2 regions of the Psychrosphaera sp. HA2-10 genome follow, and region 2 is predicted to be linked to the other one. Evidence: predicted binding sites of a transcription regulator. Region 2 holds the regulator's gene; the other holds the start of a gene.
What was found. Region 2 encodes NrdR, which represses ribonucleotide reductase genes. Its sites were predicted from a motif close to AAACACNANATNTNGTGTTT; they were not measured.
Positions count from the first base shown of each region.

Region 1: a site for NrdR is predicted at 6,977-6,996, ahead of nrdA (class 1a ribonucleoside-diphosphate reductase subunit alpha). Genes of this name have one in related genera too.

Region 1 is NZ_CM146341.1:1,384,039-1,394,092, forward strand. Features, by position in the region: gene cmk ((d)CMP kinase) at 1-374, opposite strand, end outside; gene aroA (3-phosphoshikimate 1-carboxyvinyltransferase) at 465-1,757, opposite strand; gene serC (3-phosphoserine/phosphohydroxythreonine transaminase) at 1,783-2,877, opposite strand; gene gyrA (DNA topoisomerase (ATP-hydrolyzing) subunit A) at 3,097-5,784, opposite strand; gene ubiG (bifunctional 2-polyprenyl-6-hydroxyphenol methylase/3-demethylubiquinol 3-O-methyltransferase UbiG) at 6,031-6,759, shown strand; gene nrdA (class 1a ribonucleoside-diphosphate reductase subunit alpha) at 7,085-9,400, shown strand; gene nrdB (class Ia ribonucleoside-diphosphate reductase subunit beta) at 9,441-10,054, shown strand, end outside.
Region 2 is NZ_CM146341.1:1,819,023-1,829,076, reverse strand. Features, by position in the region: gene radA (DNA repair protein RadA) at 1-1,101, shown strand, start outside; gene ACZ1GV_RS08470 (PilZ domain-containing protein) at 1,119-1,481, opposite strand; gene ettA (energy-dependent translational throttle protein EttA) at 1,610-3,283, opposite strand; gene ACZ1GV_RS08460 (response regulator transcription factor) at 3,506-4,612, shown strand; gene glyA (serine hydroxymethyltransferase) at 4,760-6,016, shown strand; gene nrdR (transcriptional regulator NrdR) at 6,097-6,597, shown strand; gene ribD (bifunctional diaminohydroxyphosphoribosylaminopyrimidine deaminase/5-amino-6-(5-phosphoribosylamino)uracil reductase RibD) at 6,606-7,805, shown strand; gene ACZ1GV_RS08440 (riboflavin synthase) at 7,832-8,491, shown strand; gene ribBA (bifunctional 3,4-dihydroxy-2-butanone-4-phosphate synthase/GTP cyclohydrolase II) at 8,517-9,626, shown strand; gene ribH (6,7-dimethyl-8-ribityllumazine synthase) at 9,717-10,054, shown strand, end outside.

The DNA of each region.
Region 1 (10,054 bases), 430 kb from region 2:
CCCGGCAATTGTTTAAAAGCTCTCTGGCGTCTTAATAAAGCCTCCCTCACCCTTGGTAAAGCAGCAATTTGAGATGCAACGCCGCCTACTTCTTCATTTCTGATGGATAGGGTAACCTCTTCGCCTTCAAGAATTATTTTTGAGGTGTTTTCTGCTGAGAGGAATTGAACATCTAGGTGTGCAGCTAAAGGAATTAAACTTTCTTCGTCGGAAGGATCGACTTGGTGGTGTATTGAAGCTAAGGCTAATACTCTATAAATGGCGCCACTATCTAAGATTTCCCACCCTAGTTTAGAGGCCAACAGACGACATACAGTGCCTTTCCCTGCGCCGCTTGGTCCATCTATAGTGATGACCGGTACTGATTCTTGCATAAATACTCCACTCGCTGAAATTGCGGGCAGTATTATACTTGAATCTGAGTAAATTTAAATTAATTTAATTTTACCGGTCCGCCACTTTTATTACTTTATGATTAATTGTGTAAACCGTTCAAAATAATCCGGAAAAGTTTTACTCGTAACCTTAGGGTTATTAATAGTTACGCTATTTTCAGCAAACCCTAACAGCGAAAAGCACATAGCAATACGGTGATCATCATAAGTGTCAATATCGGCATGTTGTATCGTTAATGGCGGAGTAATGGTAATAAAGTCCGGCCCTTCAACAACATCAGCCCCTACCTTTTTTAATTCGGTCGCCATTGCAAATAGACGATCCGTTTCTTTTACACGCCAATTATAGATATTCGAAATCGTTGTTGTACCTTTGGCAAATAAAGCTGTAGTGGCAATTGTCATCGCAGCGTCGGGGATATGATTCATGTCTTGACTCACGGCGACTAAACTTTTATTCGATGAAACTCGGATGTGATCATCAAAATATGTCACTTCTGCGCCCATATCAGTTAGCACGTCAGCAAATCGAATATCACCCTGGACACTATTTTTCCCAACACCATAAACATTTACTGGACCACCTGATATCGCACCGGCGGCTAAAAAGTATGACGCTGAAGAGGCATCACCTTCTACCATGTATTTTTTTGGTGATACGTAGCATTGGTTGTCATCAATAACAAACTCCGAGAAATTATTATTTTTAACATGAACACCAAATGTATCTAAAATAGCTATTGTCAGATCGATATAAGGTTTGGAAACTAATTCTCCGATGATCTTAATAGTAACCTTTACCTTAAGTAATGGTGCCGCCATAAGTAGCGCAGTTAAAAATTGGCTTGAGACACTTCCGTCTATCTCTAAATCGACGGAACCGTCTAAGCACTTAACATATGGCGCAATAGCTAACGGTGGGAAACCGTGATCGTTCATATAGTTAACGTCTATACCTAGTGGCTGCATAGCGTCAATTAAATGCTCAATTGGACGCTCAAACATACGTGGTTCACCGGTCAAAGTAGAAGATATATTGCTAACAGCTAATATGGCGGCTAATGGTCTCATTGCCGTTCCTGCATTACCTAAAAACAGCGGTGCGTCCGGTTGTCTAAATACACCACCATTACCAATAACCGTGCACTCTGTCTTATCGTCACTCAGTTTTGTTTTTACACCGAGTTGTTCAAGCGCCACTAACATGTGCTTTATGTCGTCACTGTCTAATAAATTGGTAATGCGCGTTTCACCCTCACACAAGGCCGCCATTAACAATGCTCTATTTGATAAGCTTTTAGAGCCAGGTACGGTAACATCGCCTCTAAATTCTTTTATATGAGGCATAACTAATTGTTCAATAACTGCAGACATAATTTCCCTGAGACTAGGCGTTTTCTAATTCAAATTTTTTCATGAAGTTTACCAAAGCTTGGACCCCTTCAATTGGCATAGCGTTATATATACTAGCGCGGATTCCACCAACACTTCTGTGGCCTTTTAATGCGAGAAGCCCAGCTTGCTCTGCTTGCTCTAAAAATTTACTTTCTAAATCAGTATTTTTTAGGAAAAAGGTAACATTCATTCTAGATCTGTTTTGCGCTGCTACTTTACTATAAAACAACTGCGAGTCATCAATTGCTTTGTATAGCAGCGCTGCTTTTTCGATGTTAACTTTTTCTATTTCAGAAACACCGCCTTTGGCTATTAACCACTTGAATACCAAGTTTGCTAAATAAATGGCAAACGTAGGTGGTGTGTTAAACATACTTTCTTTTTCAGCGGTTAACGCATAATTAAAAATGGACGGAACATTATTCTGGCTTCGCTTTAGTAACGCGTTTTTAATGATTACAATAGTAAGTCCCGACGGCCCAATGTTCTTTTGGGCACCAGCATAGATCAGGTCAAAATCATTTACATCAATAACACGAGATAAAATAGTCGATGACATATCGGCAACAACACATAAGTTACGCGATACTTTTTTTGGTGATTCGAATACTTCGATACCATCTACAGTCTCATTTGGACAATAATGAACAAAGTCTACCTCGTCATCTAATTGCCATTGTTCTACAGGGAGAACCGAATAAAGATTATTGTCATTTATAACCGGCTTAGTTTCTTTTATTTGCCCAAATTTCTCGGCTTCTTTAACTGCATCTGCAGACCAGGAACCTGTCGTGACATAATGTGCGCCATCAGTGCTACCTTGTTTTAACAAGTTTAATGGTACTGCTGAAAATTGGCCTCGCCCGCCACCATGCATAAATAAAACACTATAGTCTTTAGGTATATTAAGTAAACGTGTTAGACCTTCGACCGCTTCGTTATAAACGTTAATAAACTCTTTGCTACGATGACTCATTTCCATTACAGAGCAACCCGTATTACTCCAGTCGAGTAACTCTGCTTGCGCAATTCTTAAAACATCATCTGGAAGCTTTGCCGGGCCCGCGCAAAAGTTATATTTAATCATAGTGTTCTCAAAAGAAATGAACGAAAAAGTGGAATAAAGACTCTAACTCTATGAAACCGATTTCTCAACTCAATTTTGAGGTGGTTTACATATAATTTCATAATTGAAATGGAACAGGCTTACCTTGTTGTTTTAACGCACTCACTTTTAATAAATTTCTAAATAAAAAACAAAAAAGGCCCCTTTAAGGAGCCTTTAGATAAATATTTAAGTAACAGTTTACTGTTCGTCGTCTTCCGCTACATCTTTTGAGTCGGCAGGACCAGTTGAGCTGCCTTCACCTTCTGCTGATTCAATCTCTGATTCCGTTGAGTCTTGCTCAAGGTCTGAGCCTTCAACAATGATTGGATTTCCATCTTCATCCAATTCAACTTCTTCTTCGATTTCTTCAATACGAGCTAGACCAACAACAAGTTCGCCGTCAATTGTGCGTATCAAACGAACACCTTGTGTGTTTCGACCAACAACAGAGACTTCCTCTACTCTTGTTCTTACTAAAGTACCTTTGTTACTAATGATCATGATTTCATGATTATCAGCCACTTGAGTAGCACCTACCACCAAACCATTACGTTCACTAACTTTAATAGAAACAACACCTTGAGTTGCTCGACTCTTTGCCGGGTACTCATGCTGTGGTGTACGTTTACCGAAGCCGTTTTCAGTAATAGTTAAGATATTATCCTCATGATTAGGGATAATAAGTGAAACTACTTTCGCATCGTCTGTTAACTTAATACCACGCACACCCGTTGCTGTACGTCCCATTCCACGAACTTGATTTTCATGGAAACGAACAACTTTACCGTTTTGTGAGAACAACATGATTTCGTCTTCACCATTCGTGATGTCAACGCCAATCAATTTATCGCCTTCATTCAAGTTTACGGCAATAATACCGTTTGAACGAGGTCGAGAGTATTCTGTTAATGCTGTTTTCTTAACGGTACCGTTGGCTGTCGCCATGAAGACAAACTTACCTTCTTCAAATTCACGAACAGGCAAAATAGCGGTAATTTTTTCATCTGGGTCTAACGGTAAAATATTTACTATTGGACGACCACGAGATTGACGACTTGCAAGAGGTAGCTGATAAACTTTTAACCAATACAAGCGACCAAAGTCAGAGAAACATAGAATCGTATCGTGTGTATTTGCAATTAATAACTTCTCGATGAAATCTTCATCTTTCATTTTAGTTGCAGACTTACCTCTACCGCCACGACGTTGAGCTTGATAGTCAGTTAACGGCTGATACTTGGTATAACCCTCATGAGAAAGCGTTACAACAACATCTTCTTCATTAATTAAGTCTTCTAAATTAATATCATGCGAAGCGTCGCGAATTTCTGTGCAGCGCTCGTCGCCGTAAGTCGCACGTATTAATTCGATTTCTTCACGAATAACTTCCATTAAACGCGCTGGGCTACCTAAAATCTCTAGTAATTCAGCTATTAGCTCCAAAAGCTCAGCATATTCACCAAGGATTTTTTCGTGCTCTAGACCGGTTAACTTATGAAGTCTTAATTCTAAAATCGCTTGAGCTTGTTGTTCAGTCATAAAGTACTGACCGTCACGAATACCAAACTCATCTTCTAGCCATTCTGGACGTGCAGCATCATCGCCAGCACGCTCCAACATTGCAGCAACAGAACCTAGGTTCCATCCACGAGAAGTTAAGCGAACTTTTGCTTCAGCTGGCGTTGGAGAGGTCTTGATTAGCTCAATAATTTCGTCAATATTTGCTAATGCAATGGCTAGCGCTTCTAAAATGTGTGCGCGATCTCGAGCTTTGCGTAAGTCAAATACGGTTCTGCGAGTTACAACTTCACGTCTGTGCGACAAGAAGGCTTCAAGCATTTCTTTTAGGTTGAATATCTTTGGCTGACCATGGTCAAGCGCAACCATGTTGATACCAAAAACCGTTTGCATTTGAGTTAATGCGAATAAGTGATTTAGAATAACTTCTGTTGGCTCACCACGTTTAAGTTCAATAACGATACGCATACCGTCTTTATCAGACTCGTCACGAAGTGCAGAAATGCCCTCTAGCTTCTTATCTTTTACTAATTCAGCAATCTTTTCAATTAAGCGGGCTTTGTTAACTTGGTAAGGTATTTCGTTAACAATAATTGTATCTTTACCCGTTTTTTCATCCGTTTCGATTTCTGTTTTAGCTCGGATATAAACTTTACCACGACCGGTGCGGTATGCTTCTTCAATGCCTTTACGGCCATTAATAATAGCACCCGTTGGGAAATCAGGGCCTGGAATATGAGTCATCAACTCTTCTAGGTCCATGTCAGGGTTATGTGATAAGGCTAAAGTAGCATCGACAACTTCACGTAATGAGTGAGGAGGTATGTTTGTTGCCATACCAACAGCGATACCAGACGAACCATTGATCAGTAAGTTAGGAACCTTGGTTGGTAACACCGCTGGAATAAATTCGGTACCATCATAGTTTGGAACAAAATCAACTGTCTCTTTTTCTAAGTCAGCTAACAGCTCGTGAGCTAGTTTTTCCATACGTACTTCGGTATAACGCATGGCAGCCGCTGAGTCACCGTCAATTGAACCAAAGTTACCTTGGCCATCAACTAGCGTATAACGTAAAGAGAAAGGCTGAGCCATACGTACAATCGTATCATATACGGCGCTGTCACCATGTGGATGGTATTTACCTATTACATCACCTACTACACGAGCAGACTTTTTGTAAGGTTTGTTCCAGTCATTACGCAATTCGTTCATTGCGAATAATACACGTCGATGTACCGGCTTTAATCCATCACGTACATCTGGTAACGCTCGACCTACAATTACGCTCATCGCATAATCTAGGTAACTGGTTTTTAATTCTTCTTCAATATTAATCGGGCTAATATTGTTGGCAAGATCTGTCATAAACGCACTGTTCCCTGCAACTACTTTAATGAAGTTTTATTGTTATAAAGTCAGCTCGCGATTGTAACACAATGACGATAACTGGCTAGTTTAAATTAGTAATTTGTCCGACATCTAATTAAACATCAATCTATAACTTTTTTATACAAAAACAAAATTTTTCTACTTCAAAGATCATTGATCCATCTTTATAATAAATTTTAGTTGTGTCATCTTACCCTGGTGGCGATAAATTAATGGATCAAAATGAAGCCTGAACAGAATCCTCAAAATATAACTAATGTTGATGATAGTGAAATCAACAAGTTTAACTCTATAGCAGCTGCTTGGTGGGATAAAGAAGGAGACTTTAAACCTCTACATTTATTGAACCCTACTCGTGTTGCATATATCCAAGAAAAAACAAATGGTGTAGACCAGCAAGTTGTTTTAGATATTGGTTGCGGTGGTGGTATTTTTGCTGAGCAATTGGCTAAGTTAGGTGCTGATGTCACTGGTATCGATCTCGCTGATGACTCGCTAAATGTTGCCCGACTTCATGCTATGGAATCCAAAATAGCGAACGTAGAGTATATAAAAGCTAGTGCAGAACAATTCGCAAATGAATATCCAGATAAGTATGACATAGTTACTTGTCTTGAAATGCTGGAACATGTACCTGATCCTGAGTCTGTTGTCCGTGCGGCAATTACATTATGTAAGCCTGGAGGAAAGGTATTTTTCTCAACACTTGATAAAACATTCAAAAGTTATTTATTAGCGATTATCGCCGCAGAAAAGTTATTAAAAATCGTTCCTGACGGAACGCATGACTTTGATAAGTTTATTAAACCAGCGCAGCTCATTGGATGGGCTGAGCGCCATGGTGTAAAGGTTAAAGAAGCAGTAGGTGTACATTTTAATCCGTTTACCGAACAGTTTAAGATTAAACCAGGGGTAGATGTAAACTATTTAATCTACTGTGAAAAACTGTAACTAAAGTGGGCTCGTTTTGAGCCCTTTTTTATGAATTTTTTCGAATAAAAAAAAGATCTTTTTTTAGTTTTTAACTAGATTTTTTCTGTCGGTATTTGACAGTAATTGTCATAGCGTTAGGGAACACTTACCCTGTAAAAAAGTGGCTATATTTACCACAACATTTAGGGTTGCATTGAGACTCAACACACTCTATCTTGTGGCACTGTAATAATTAAAACACTATATGATGTGTTTTTATCCAATGGGTAAAATAATTGGTTAATGTTAATACGATTAGCATAATCCGTGCGCATACAATAAAAATAAAGGACAAGCAGGCCAGATGAATACCAGCCTTTCTGTTAGCAAACGAGATGGTTCTAAAGAACCTCTCGACTTAGATAAAATCCATAGAGTCATTACTTGGGCCGCTAAAGGTCTAGATAATGTGTCTGTATCTGAAGTTGAAATTCGCTCTCATATACAATTTTATGATGGCATTAAAACAGAAGACATCCATGAAACTATTATCAAAGCAGCCGCAGATCTGATTTCAGAAACCAGTCCTGACTATCAATATATGTCAGCGCGTTTAGCTGTGTTTCACCTACGTAAAAAAGCGTATGGTCAGTTTGAACCACCTCGTTTGTACGATCATGTTAAAAAGATGGTTGCAGATAAGCGTTATGACGAGCATTTACTCGAAGACTTTACCGAAGCAGAATTCGATGCGATGGACGAGTTTATGGTCCATAACCGCGATCTTGATTTTAGCTATGCAGCGGTAAAACAACTAGAAGGGAAATACTTAGTTCAAAACCGAGTTACCGGTGAAATTTATGAAAGTGCACAGTTTCTATACGTCCTTGTAGCAGCTTGCCTTTTTGCTAAGTATCCAGCAGACACTCGGTTAGATTATATTCGCCGTTTTTATGACGCTGCGTCCCAGTTTAAAATTTCTTTACCTACACCAATTATGTCTGGTGTTCGTACCCCTACTCGTCAATTTAGCTCTTGCGTATTAATTGAAGCTGGCGATAACCTAGATTCTATTAATGCAACGTCATCTGCAATTGTTAAGTATGTTAGTCAACGCGCTGGTATTGGTATCAACGCTGGCCGTATACGTGCTTTAGGTAGCTCTATTCGAAATGGTGAAGCATTTCATACCGGCTGTATCCCTTTTTACAAACACTTTCAAACAGCCGTTAAAAGCTGTTCGCAAGGTGGAGTACGTGGTGGTGCCGCTACCCTATTCTATCCACTTTGGCACTTAGAAGTAGAGTCGCTTTTAGTGCTAAAAAACAACCGCGGTGTTGAAGAAAACCGAGTTCGCCACTTAGATTACGGCGTACAGTTTAACCGCACTATGTATTCTCGTTTGATTAAAGATGACTACATTACTTTGTTCAGTCCATCTGATGTTCCTGGCTTATACGATGCTTACTTCGAAGACCAGGACAAGTTCGAAGAGTTATATGTAAAATATGAAAATGATGACAGTATTCGTAAGAAACGTATAAAAGCGATTGAGTTATTTAGCTTGTTCTTAAACGAACGTGCTAGCACAGGCAGAATCTATTTACAGAACGTCGATCACTGTAATACACACAGTCCTTTTAATCCTAAATTAGCGCCAGTTAGACAAAGTAACCTTTGTTTAGAAATCGCATTGCCAACTAAACCGCTTCAGCACATTAATGATGAAGAAGGTGAGATTGCCTTGTGTACACTGTCAGCATTTAACTTAGGTGCTATTGACTCTTTAGATGAATTAGAAGAATTAGCAGAACTTGCTGTTCGTGCTTTAGATAACTTACTTGATTATCAAGATTACCCGGTAATTGCTGCTAAAAATGCAACTATGGGTCGTCGTACTTTAGGTATCGGTGTTATTAATATGGCGTACTACTTAGCCAAGAATGGTGCTAAGTATTCTGATGGTTCTGGCAACAATCTTACGCATCGAACATTTGAAGCTATTCAGTATTACCTATTAAAAGCATCAAATGTGTTGGCCAAAGAACAAGGGCCTTGTCCTAAGTTTAATGAGACCACCTATTCTCAAGGTATACTGCCTATCGATACGTATAAAAAGGCCGTAGATGAGTTCTGTGATGAGCCTTTACATTTAGATTGGGAAGGTCTTCGTGCGGATATGGTTAAGTATGGCTTACGTAATTCCACATTATCAGCACTTATGCCATCTGAAACTTCATCACAGATTTCAAATGCTACTAATGGTATTGAGCCACCGCGTGGTTTGATTTCTATAAAAGCAAGTAAGGACGGTATTCTAAAACAGGTAGTGCCAGAGATTGCGACGCTTCGTGACCAGTATGAGTTACTTTGGAGTTTAGAGAACAACACAGGTTACTTACAACTAGTTGGCATAATGCAGAAGTTTATCGATCAAACGATATCTGCAAACACAAATTATGATCCAAGTAACTACCCTGATCATAGAGTACCTATGCAACAGTTACTTAAAGATTTACTAATGGCTTATAAATACGGCGTTAAAACGCTTTATTATCACAACACGCGTGACCAAGCTGGTACGGTAACTGAAGGTGGCAAAACGAAAGCTGTAGAGCCACCGACGACTGTAGTAATCGAAGATGATGAAGACTGTGAAGGCGGTGCGTGTAAGATTTAATTACACGCCATTCATAACCTAATTAAATAGAGTAAAGATAATGCGTTATACCACTTTTAATCAAAAAGATGTTAATCCACTAGAGCAGCCGATGTTTTTTGGCGAAACGGTTAACGTTGCTCGTTACGACCAGCAACGTCATTCCATCTTCGAGAAACTTATTGAAAAACAACTTTCTTTTTTCTGGCGTCCAGAAGAGATTGACGTAAGTCGCGACAGAGCCGATTTTCAGTCTATGACAGAAAGCGAAAAACATATCTTTATTTCTAATTTAAAGTATCAAACGCTGTTAGATTCTGTTCAAGGTCGAAGCCCTAACGTAGCTCTTTTACCAATAACGTCTTTACCAGAATTAGAAACTTGGATTGAAACATGGTCTTTTAGTGAAACTATTCACTCACGTTCATATACACACATCCTTCGAAATTTGTTTAACGACCCTAGCCCAATTTTTGACGATATAGTTAGAAATGAAGAAATACTCAAGCGTGCTACTGATATATCTCAATATTATGATGATTTAATATTTCACACACAGTTATTTCAAACACTAGGTGAAGGCAAGCATACTATTGACGGCGTTGAGTACAATGTTACAACTCGTGAATTAAAGAAAAAGCTTTATCTTGCTGTAAACTCTATCAATGCGCTTGA
Region 2 (10,054 bases):
GTAGTGCCAGGCTCTGCAATCTTAATCGGTGGTAGCCCAGGAGCTGGTAAAAGTACCTTGTTATTGCAAACTATGTGTCATTTGTCTGAGCAAATGTCTGCGCTTTATGTTACTGGTGAAGAAAGTTTACAACAGGTCGCAATGCGAGCTCATCGTTTAGGTTTACCGACCGACAAATTAAATGTGCTGGCAGAAACGAGTGTTGAGTCTATTTGTACTCATGCAGAAAATCTTAAACCACAAATTATCGTTGTCGACTCCATTCAAGTTATGCATGTTCAAGATATCAGCTCAGCGCCTGGAAGCGTGTCTCAAGTAAGAGAAGGGGCAGCGTTTTTAACTCGGTTTGCCAAACAAAATAACATTGCTGTTTTTATGGTTGGACATGTTACAAAAGATGGCACTTTGGCCGGGCCTAAAGTATTAGAGCATTGTATTGATGCAAGCGTTATGGTCGACGGTGATGCTGATGGTCGGTATCGAACGATGCGAGGCCATAAAAACCGTTTTGGGGCGGTTAATGAGCTCGGTGTTTTTGCCATGACAGATAAAGGTCTTAAAGAAGTGAGTAACCCATCTGCGATTTTTCTCAATAGAGCGGATGGTGACTCCTCGGGTAGTTCGGTTATGGTTCTTTGGGAAGGTACTAGACCATTATTGGTGGAGATCCAGGCTTTAGTTGATAGTTCTCAACTAGGTAACCCACGAAGAATTGCCGTTGGTCTAGAGCAGAACCGTCTTGCCATGTTGCTAGCAGTGTTGCACCGTCATGGTGGCTTAATGCTGGGAGATCAGGACGTTTTTGTGAATGTGGTTGGCGGCGTAAAAGTCACAGAGACCGGAGCAGATTTAGCCTTACTTCTGGCGATGGTATCAAGTTTCCGAGACCAACCATTAGAAAGAGATTTAGTGGTATTTGGTGAAGTTGGTTTAGCGGGAGAGATACGTCCTGTGCCAAGCGGCCAAGAAAGGTTAAAAGAAGCTGCGAAGCATGGCTTTAAAAAGGCAATCGTCCCTAAGGCCAATATGCCAAAAGAGCCAATTGAAGGTATGAAGGTCATTGGGATCACTCGTTTAAGCGAGGCGCTCGAGCATCTGTAATAACCTACTGAGTGTCATTAGTCAGCGTCGGTGAGGTGCTCTAATTGACGCTCTAACAAGTCTGAGTCACCTACATTTAACTCTAGTAACCTGCGTAGGTGAGTCATACTTTCTATATCAATTTTTGTCCAAGACAAGCCAACGCTTTGTGGTTCGCAATGAGCAATAAAACCTTCCATATCAATATGTATTTCAGACCCTTCGAGCAAAAACGACAAGGTTGCCTCTTTGCCGCGGTTATCCCCTAAAGAATCAGGAGTCGATATTAACGCTCCTTTTAAAGACAGGTCGATAATACTGGTATCAAATACTTTGTGATCAACCTTAAGTACTGCAGGTGTCGAGAAGAGGACACGAGTATAATGACGTTTGTTTTCCATTGACCATCCTTACGTATATCTATTGTAATAGTAATAGCATGTAAGTGGATGATTAAAAAGTAACGAGGGTAAAAAAAATACAAAAAAAACGCCACACTAAGATGACGTTTTTCATAGATATTAGATAGTTACTTTAATCTTTTGTATTTAATACGATGCGGTTCAGCGGCTGCTGCACCATAGGTTTTTTTCAACCATTCCTCATACTCAGTGTAGTTACCTTCAAAAAACTCAATATGGCCTTCATCGCGGTAATCCAGAATATGCGTAGCGATGCGGTCTAGGAACCAACGGTCATGGGAAATAACCATTGCGCTGCCCGGAAACTCCAATATTGCGTTTTCTAGTGCTCGTAACGTTTCGACATCAAGGTCATTGGTTGGCTCATCGAGAAGTAAAACATTACCACCCGCTTTAACAAGTTTGGCTAAGTGAACTCTGTTTCGCTCACCACCAGATAAATCGCCAATACGTTTTTGTTGATCAGAACCTTTAAAGTTGAAACGACTAACGTAAGCTCGTGAAGGCACTTCGAAGTTGCCAACCTGAATAATATCGCTCCCTTCGGATATCTCTTCATAAACAGTCTTAGAATCATCCATACTGTCACGGAACTGGTCAACAGACGATAGTTTAACTGTGTCACCAACTACAACATTACCCGAATCAGCTTGCTCAGCACCACTTAGTAGCTTAAATAATGTTGATTTACCTGCGCCGTTTGGACCGATAATGCCAACAATACCACCTTTTGGAATTGTGAAACTTAAATCATCAATGAGTACACGATCTGAAAAGCTCTTACGAAGGTGCTCAACTTCAATAACTTTGTCGCCTAATCTTGGACCTGGCGGGATAAATAGCTCATTAGTTTCATTTCGTTTTTGATAATCGTTTTGTTGCATCTCCTCAAAACGAGCTAAACGAGCTTTTGATTTCGATTGGCGGGCTTTAGGATTAGAGCGAACCCATTCCAACTCTTGCTGTATCGACTTTTGACGTGACTTTTCAGTGCGTTGTTCTTGCGCTAAACGCTGATCCTTTTGCTCAAGCCAGCTTGAATAATTACCTTCCCAAGGAATACCTTCACCACGGTCTAGTTCTAATATCCAGCCAGCTACGTTATCAAGGAAATACCTATCGTGAGTAATAGCAACAACGGTCCCTTCATATTCATGTAAAAAGCGCTCTAACCACGCAACCGACTCAGCATCTAAGTGGTTAGTTGGCTCATCTAAAAGTAACATGTCAGGCTTATCTAGCAGGAGTCTACAGATTGCAACTCGGCGACGTTCACCGCCTGAAAGGTGTTCAATTGTAGCGTCCCAAGGCGGTAATCTAAGAGCGTCAGCTGCGACTTCAAGTTGGTGCTCTAAGTTATGACCGTCTTTAGCTTGAATAACGGCTTCTAATTCACCTTGTTCTTTTGCTAATGCGTCAAAGTCTGCATCTTCTTGGGCGTATTCCGCATATACTTCATCAAGACGCGCTAGCGCGTGCTTTACGTCAGCTACAGCTTCTTCAACTATTTCTCGTACTGTTTTAGATTCGTCTAAAACCGGCTCTTGAGGAAGGTAACCGATATTGATGCCAGGCATAGGTCTAGCTTCACCTTCAATTTCAGTATCGAGTCCTGCCATTATTCTTAGCAGGGTGGACTTACCTGCACCATTTAAACCTAGAACGCCAATTTTAGCGCCTGGAAAAAAGCTTAATGAGATGTCTTTTAATATTGTTCTTTTTGGTGGAACCACTTTACTTACGCGGTTCATTGAGAAAATGAATTTATCAGGTAAAGCCATTTGATTTCTTTCTTTTTTGAACTAATTGGTGAGATATTTTAGGACATAGCTAACGGTTATAGCAAATTACTTTTGGGGTTAACGGAAGTGACATTAACGACGGCGAACAAAATGTACCTATTTTCATGCTAACCAGATAAATTTAAGGCGATTTTTTGCGCAATCTGAGTTTATGAATTAGGCTTTTTATATCTGGTCTAACTTGATGGGGCTCCTTTAAAAATGACAGACAAGAAAAAGATATTGGTTGCGGATGATGATCAAGGAATTAATCTGTTATTGGTTAACTCACTTGCTCAGAAGTTTGAAGTTCATTCGGCATTTTCAGGTGCTGGCGCCTTGTCTGAGTGTGCAATTCACAAGTTTGATTTAGTGCTGTTAGATGTCAACCTCGGCGACATCAACGGTAAAGAAGTTTGTAAGACATTAAAAAATAATGGAGCTGAGAAACCGCCACTAGTCATTTTTATATCAGGCGATCAAGATCAAGAAAATATTATCAGTTGTTTTGAAAATGGCGCAGATGACTTTATTGCTAAACCTTTCTCGCCATTGCAGGTGTTAACGAAAGTTGAGGCGTTACTAAAATATGACGTAATGATTGAAAGTCTGCAGTCTCAGAGTCAGGAGTTAACCAGCTTAGTTACGACGACTATGTCGCAAGCCTCTAGTTATGGCTCGTCGTTACAGATGGTAAAACAACTTAATCATGCAAACTCGGAGAGTGAAATAGCACAAACGGTATTTAGTTTCCTAGCATCCCAAGGTCTGCATGCCGCTATTTATTTAGTAAATGACAAAAACACGAGCTGTTTTGATCAAAGCTCAACGGTGTGTTCGCCTATTGTAAAAGAAGTATTCGAGCTTACTCACAATAAACAACGAATTAAGAACTTAGGTAGTCGCCTAATGGTTTCAGATACCCATTGCTCTATATTAGTTTTAGATCCACCTAAGCCTGACGAAGAAGCATATGGTATTTTTATTGATATCATTACTGTTGTCATTGAGGCTGTTGAAGCGAGGTTTATCGGCTTTTTAAGAGAGCAGGAACTAAAGTCGTTGAACAAGGAATTATCGTTAGTAATAAGTCAAATAAACACAGATGTTGAACAAGTAAGGCAAGATAAGCAACAATTAATGGACGATATCATAATGCAGATAGGCTTGAGTTTTCATAAGCTCGATTTGACCATTGAACAGGAAGAATATTTTACAAAATTAATGGAGCAAACATTACTATCACATGATGAAAATAATAACGTTTTGATGACACTCCAAGGCCGACTGCAAACGCTCGTTAACGAAATGAAAACGCTACTGAATTAGCATAGTCTTGCATTTTAAATAACGAGTTCATAAAAGTAATCGATTTAAGTTAAAAAATCTCATTGTTAACATATGGGCTTTTGATAAAGAAGTGCGTATTATAAGCGCCTCATTTGTTTGTTATATAACCAGTACCGAGGTGTAATAATGTTAACTCGTGATATGAACATCGCAGATTTCGACCCAGAACTATGGGAATCAATGCAACAAGAAACTCAACGTCAAGAACACCATATTGAGTTGATTGCTTCAGAAAACTACACAAGTCCACGCGTTATGCAGGCTCAAGGCTCTCAATTAACAAACAAATACGCCGAAGGTTACCCTGGTAAGCGCTATTATGGCGGTTGTGAGTATGTAGATGTAACTGAACAACTAGCAATTGACAGAGCTAACGAGCTTTTTGGTTCTACATATGCAAATGTTCAACCGCACTCAGGCTCTCAAGCAAACTCGGCGGTATTTCAAGCTTTATTAAATCCGGGCGATACTTATTTAGGTATGAGTCTTGCGCATGGTGGCCATTTAACACACGGTTCACATGTTAACTTTTCTGGTAAAACGTATAACGCGATTCCATACGGCCTTGATGAAGAAACTGGTGAAATAGATTACAAACAAGTTGAGCAACTTGCCGATGAACACCAGCCAAAAATGATAATCGCAGGATTTTCAGCATACTCAGGCATCGTAGATTGGGCACGTTTTCGTGAGATTGCTGATAAAGTAGGTGCTTATTTATTTGTCGATATGGCACATGTAGCTGGATTAGTGGCTGCTGGTGTTTATCCAAATCCGGTCCCTCATGCACATGTTGTTTCTACAACTACTCATAAGACCTTAGCGGGTCCGCGTGGAGGTTTAATCATCTCGGGTGCGAACGATGAAGATCTGTATAAAAAATTAAATAGTGCGGTTTTCCCAGGTGGACAAGGTGGACCTTTATGTCACGTTATCGCGGCTAAAGCAGTAGCCTTTAAAGAGGCACTACAACCTGAATTTAAGGAATACCAAGCTCAAGTGTTATTAAATGCACAAAAAATGTGTTCAGTAATGCAAGAGCGCGGTTACAACATTGTTTCAGGTGGCACTCAAAACCACTTGTTTTTAGTTGATTTAATCAATAAAGATATTACTGGTAAAGAAGCTGACGCTGCATTAAGTAAAGCGTTTATTACAGTAAACAAAAACTCTGTACCAAATGATCCTCGTTCTCCGTTTGTAACATCAGGTCTTCGCTTGGGCACACCTGCGGTTACTCGCCGTGGCATGAAAGAAGCGGAAATGGTAGAACTTTCTAACCTAATTTGTGATGTGTTAGATGATATTAACAATGAAGCGAGCTTAGCTGCGGTGAAAGAGAAAGTTGTTGCGTTGTGTGCACGCTTTCCTGTTTACGCCTAGTCTATTTTTTACAGCAAAAGCTGTGTTAATATTTAAAGCCGTGGAAACACGGCTTTTTTATTATTCGTAGGAAAATACATATGCATTGTCCATTTTGCACGGCAACGGAAACCAAAGTAATTGACTCTCGTCTCGTTGGCGGTGGCTCGCAAGTTCGCAGGCGTCGTGCATGTAATGAATGCAATGAAAGGTTTACTACTTTTGAAGGTGCCGAGTTAGTCATGCCTAAAGTGGTGAAACGAGACAGTAAACGAGAGCCATTTAATGAAGAAAAGATGAGCGCCGGAATTCTTCGTGCTATTGAAAAAAGACCCGTTTGTACTGAACAAGTTGATCAACTTATTCTTTCAATCAAAAAAGAAATCAGAAATACGGGAGAGCGAGAGATTTCGTCAGAGTTCATCGGTAGTCTCATTATGGATGGACTGGTTCAGTTAGATAAAGTTGCGTACGTAAGGTTTGCCTCGGTCTATCGCTCCTTTGAAGATATCAAAGAGTTTGGCGAAGAAATTGCTAAAATTGGTCAGCAAGTAGACTCAGCCAAAGAGTTAAAAAGCCGCCAATCGAAACTATTTGAATAAGACTACTAATGCCTAATAACAAGTCAAGTAAGCACTATACTCTTCAAGATCATGAGTTCATGGCCAGAGCCATTCAGCTTGCTAAAAATGGGACATATACAACATCACCGAATCCAAACGTCGGTTGTATTATTGTTAAAAATAACAAGATAATTTCCGAAGGATGGCATAAAAAAGCGGGTAGCGGTCATGCTGAAGTTAATGCGCTGGCAGATGTATCGGTTGAAGACTCTATTGGTGCTACGGCATATGTTACATTAGAACCTTGTAGTCACTATGGTCGCACACCACCCTGTGCACTGAGGTTAATTGAAGCGAAAGTGGCAACTGTGTTTGTCGCTATGCTTGATCCGAATCCACAAGTTGCCGGTAATGGTGTCGCAATACTAAAAAGAGCTGGTATCGAAGTGCATGTCGGGTTGTTAGAGGCCGATGCTCGAGCTTTAAACCATGGTTTTTTTAGTCGTATGGAAAAAAACAAGCCTTTTGTCCGGGTAAAACTAGCAAGTTCATTGGATGGAAAAACAGCGCTTAGCAACGGCGAAAGTAAATGGATAACAGGTCCCTCTGCGCGTGCAGACGTGCAAAAATATAGAGCAGCGAGTTGCGCAATTCTAACGACTGCACAAACGGTTTTAGTCGATAATGCAAGGCTAAACGTTCGTGAAGAACAACTCGAGTTTATGTACCCTTACAGTGATGTTGTTACTCAAATTCGTCAGCCAATTAAGGTTGTTTTAGACGGACATAATAGAATTAAACGCTCGACAATAGATGCGCTTGATTTGTTTAATATTGACTTGGACTCAAATAACTTAGATACGCCAGGTATTGTGATTATAAAATCAAATACTGGTTTGTCAGAGTTCCAAAAAGAGTTTGAAGATAGAGGCGATATCCGCATTATAGGTGCGAACTATGACCAACAAAGCGGTTTTGATATAGACCAAGTGTTAGCTATTTGTAGTAGCTTGCAAATCAATAACTTATGGGTGGAAGCAGGAGGAAAGCTTGCTGGTTCTTTTATCGTTAGTAACCAATTTGATGAGCTTATTGTCTATGTCGCACCAAAACTGATGGGTTTAGGCGGAATGGATTTAGTTCCTTTTGGTCCACTTGAAAATATGTCTCAAACAAAATCACTCAATTTACTAGACTGTAGAGTTGTAGGCGAAGATATTCGTTTAACATACTCACCAAAAGTTTAACAACGCTAATAAGATATGGGAATACTGTGTTTACAGGAATAATTGAAACAACTGGCAAAATCAAAAGCATCAATCGTCTTGGCGAAGACTTCCGAATAGAAGTGGAGTCATCAACCTTTGATTTTTCTGATGTGCATTTAGGCGACAGTATCGCTACAAACGGCGTTTGTTTGACCGTTGTATCAAAAAGTGCGAACTCCTACCAAGCCGATGTATCGAATGAAACTATAAAGTACACGGGCTTTAAGCATTATCAAGCCGGACAAACTGTGAATTTAGAGAAGGCGATGCTGCCTACCACTCGTTTTGGTGGGCACATGGTTAGTGGTCATGTAGATGCGGTATGCCACATTGCTTCTATATACGACAATGGCAGAGCAAAAGACATTTGGATTAGCATACCGAGCCAACTTTCAAAATATGTCGTAAAAAAAGGCTCTATTACGGTTGATGGTATAAGCCTTACTGTAAATGATGTTACGGATGGTCAATGTAAGTTGACAATTGTACCCCATACCTTTGCTGAAACAACGTTAGCGAATGCAGTGGTAGGTGATGCAGTAAATATTGAAATAGATATAATAGCAAGATACGTAGAACGACTGCTCGGACAGGCAGCTGGTGGAGAGTCTTCATCAGGTGTTGATATGTCTTTATTGGCGCGAGCCGGTTATCTGAAAAAATAAGCTTCACCCTAAATTGGTAGAAAAAATGAAATTAAATACACCAGAAGAAATAATTGAAGATATTCGTCACGGTAAAATGGTTATCTTGATGGACGATGAAGACCGAGAAAATGAGGGTGATCTGATAATGGCGGCAGATATGTTGACGCCAGAGCATATAAACTTCATGGTGACACACGCTCGAGGTTTAGTTTGTTTGCCGATGACAGAAGAGCGAGCTCGCGCGCTAAACCTAACGTTAATGGTTGATAATAATAATGCTCAGTTCGCTACGAACTTTACTGTATCAATAGAGGCTGCTGAGGGCGTTACCACAGGTATAAGTGCCGCAGATAGAGCAAGAACAATTCAAGCAGCTGTAGCAGCCGACGCTAAACCATCCGATATCGTCCAGCCGGGGCATATTTTTCCACTGGTGGCTAAAAAAGGCGGTGTTCTAACGCGCGCAGGACACACTGAGGCTGCAGTAGATTTAGCCCGATTAGCTGGCCGCACAGACTCTGGTGTTATTGTTGAAATTTTAAATGAAGATGGCTCGATGGCGCGTCGACCTGATTTAGAAATTTTTGCTAAAAAGCATGATTTAAAAATTGGAACGATTGCAGATTTAATTGAATATCGAAATCTAAATGAAACGACGGTAGAGCGAATTGCAAGCTGTAAAATACCTACGCAGTTTGGTGAATTTAACTTAGTTACGTTTAAAGACACCATCGATGAGCAGCTACATTTTGCAATGGTGAAAGGCGATTTAAACACAATGGAAGCGCCACTCGTGCGTGTTCATTTACAAAATACATTCAGTGACTTATTGAGCTCTGACCGTTCAGTTAACAGAAGTTTTTCAATTGACTCAGCATTAAAGAAAATCGCCGACGAAGGTGGGGTTCTTGTCTTATTAGGTAAACAAGAAAGCAATCAAGAACTTATTAATATTGTTAAACGCTTTGAAGCTGAAGACAATGGCGATAATTTACCACCAGCTAAATGGCAAGGTACCTCTCGAAATGTTGGCGTGGGCTCGCAAATACTTGCACAGCTTGGCGTTAACAAAATGCGCTTATTAAGCTCACCTAAAAAATACCATGCACTTTCGGGCTTTGGCTTAGAAGTTGTCGAGTATGTAAGTGAATAAGATCTAAGATCGCGCGATCTGCTAACATCTACTAATATGTTGTGGTATTATCGCGCAAAATTTTTTAAAGATAAGAAATAAGGTTTACGAATGAACGTAATCGAAGGCAATTTTCGTGCTACAGGTAAAAAATTCGCAATTGTAGTATCTCGCTTTAACCACTTTGTGGTTGATAGCTTGTTAGAGGGTGCAGTTGATGCATTAGAGCGTCACGGCGAAGTGAATCAAGACGATATAACAATTGTTTATGTTCCTGGAGCTTATGAATTACCATTAGCGGCGAAAAAGATTGCAAAGCGTGGCGATGTAGACGCTATTATTGCGATTGGCGCAGTTATTCGCGGCGGTACGCCTCATTTTGATTTTGTGGCAGGCGAGTGTAACAAAGGCTTAGCTACTGTTTCTCTTGAGTTTGATATTCCAGTAGC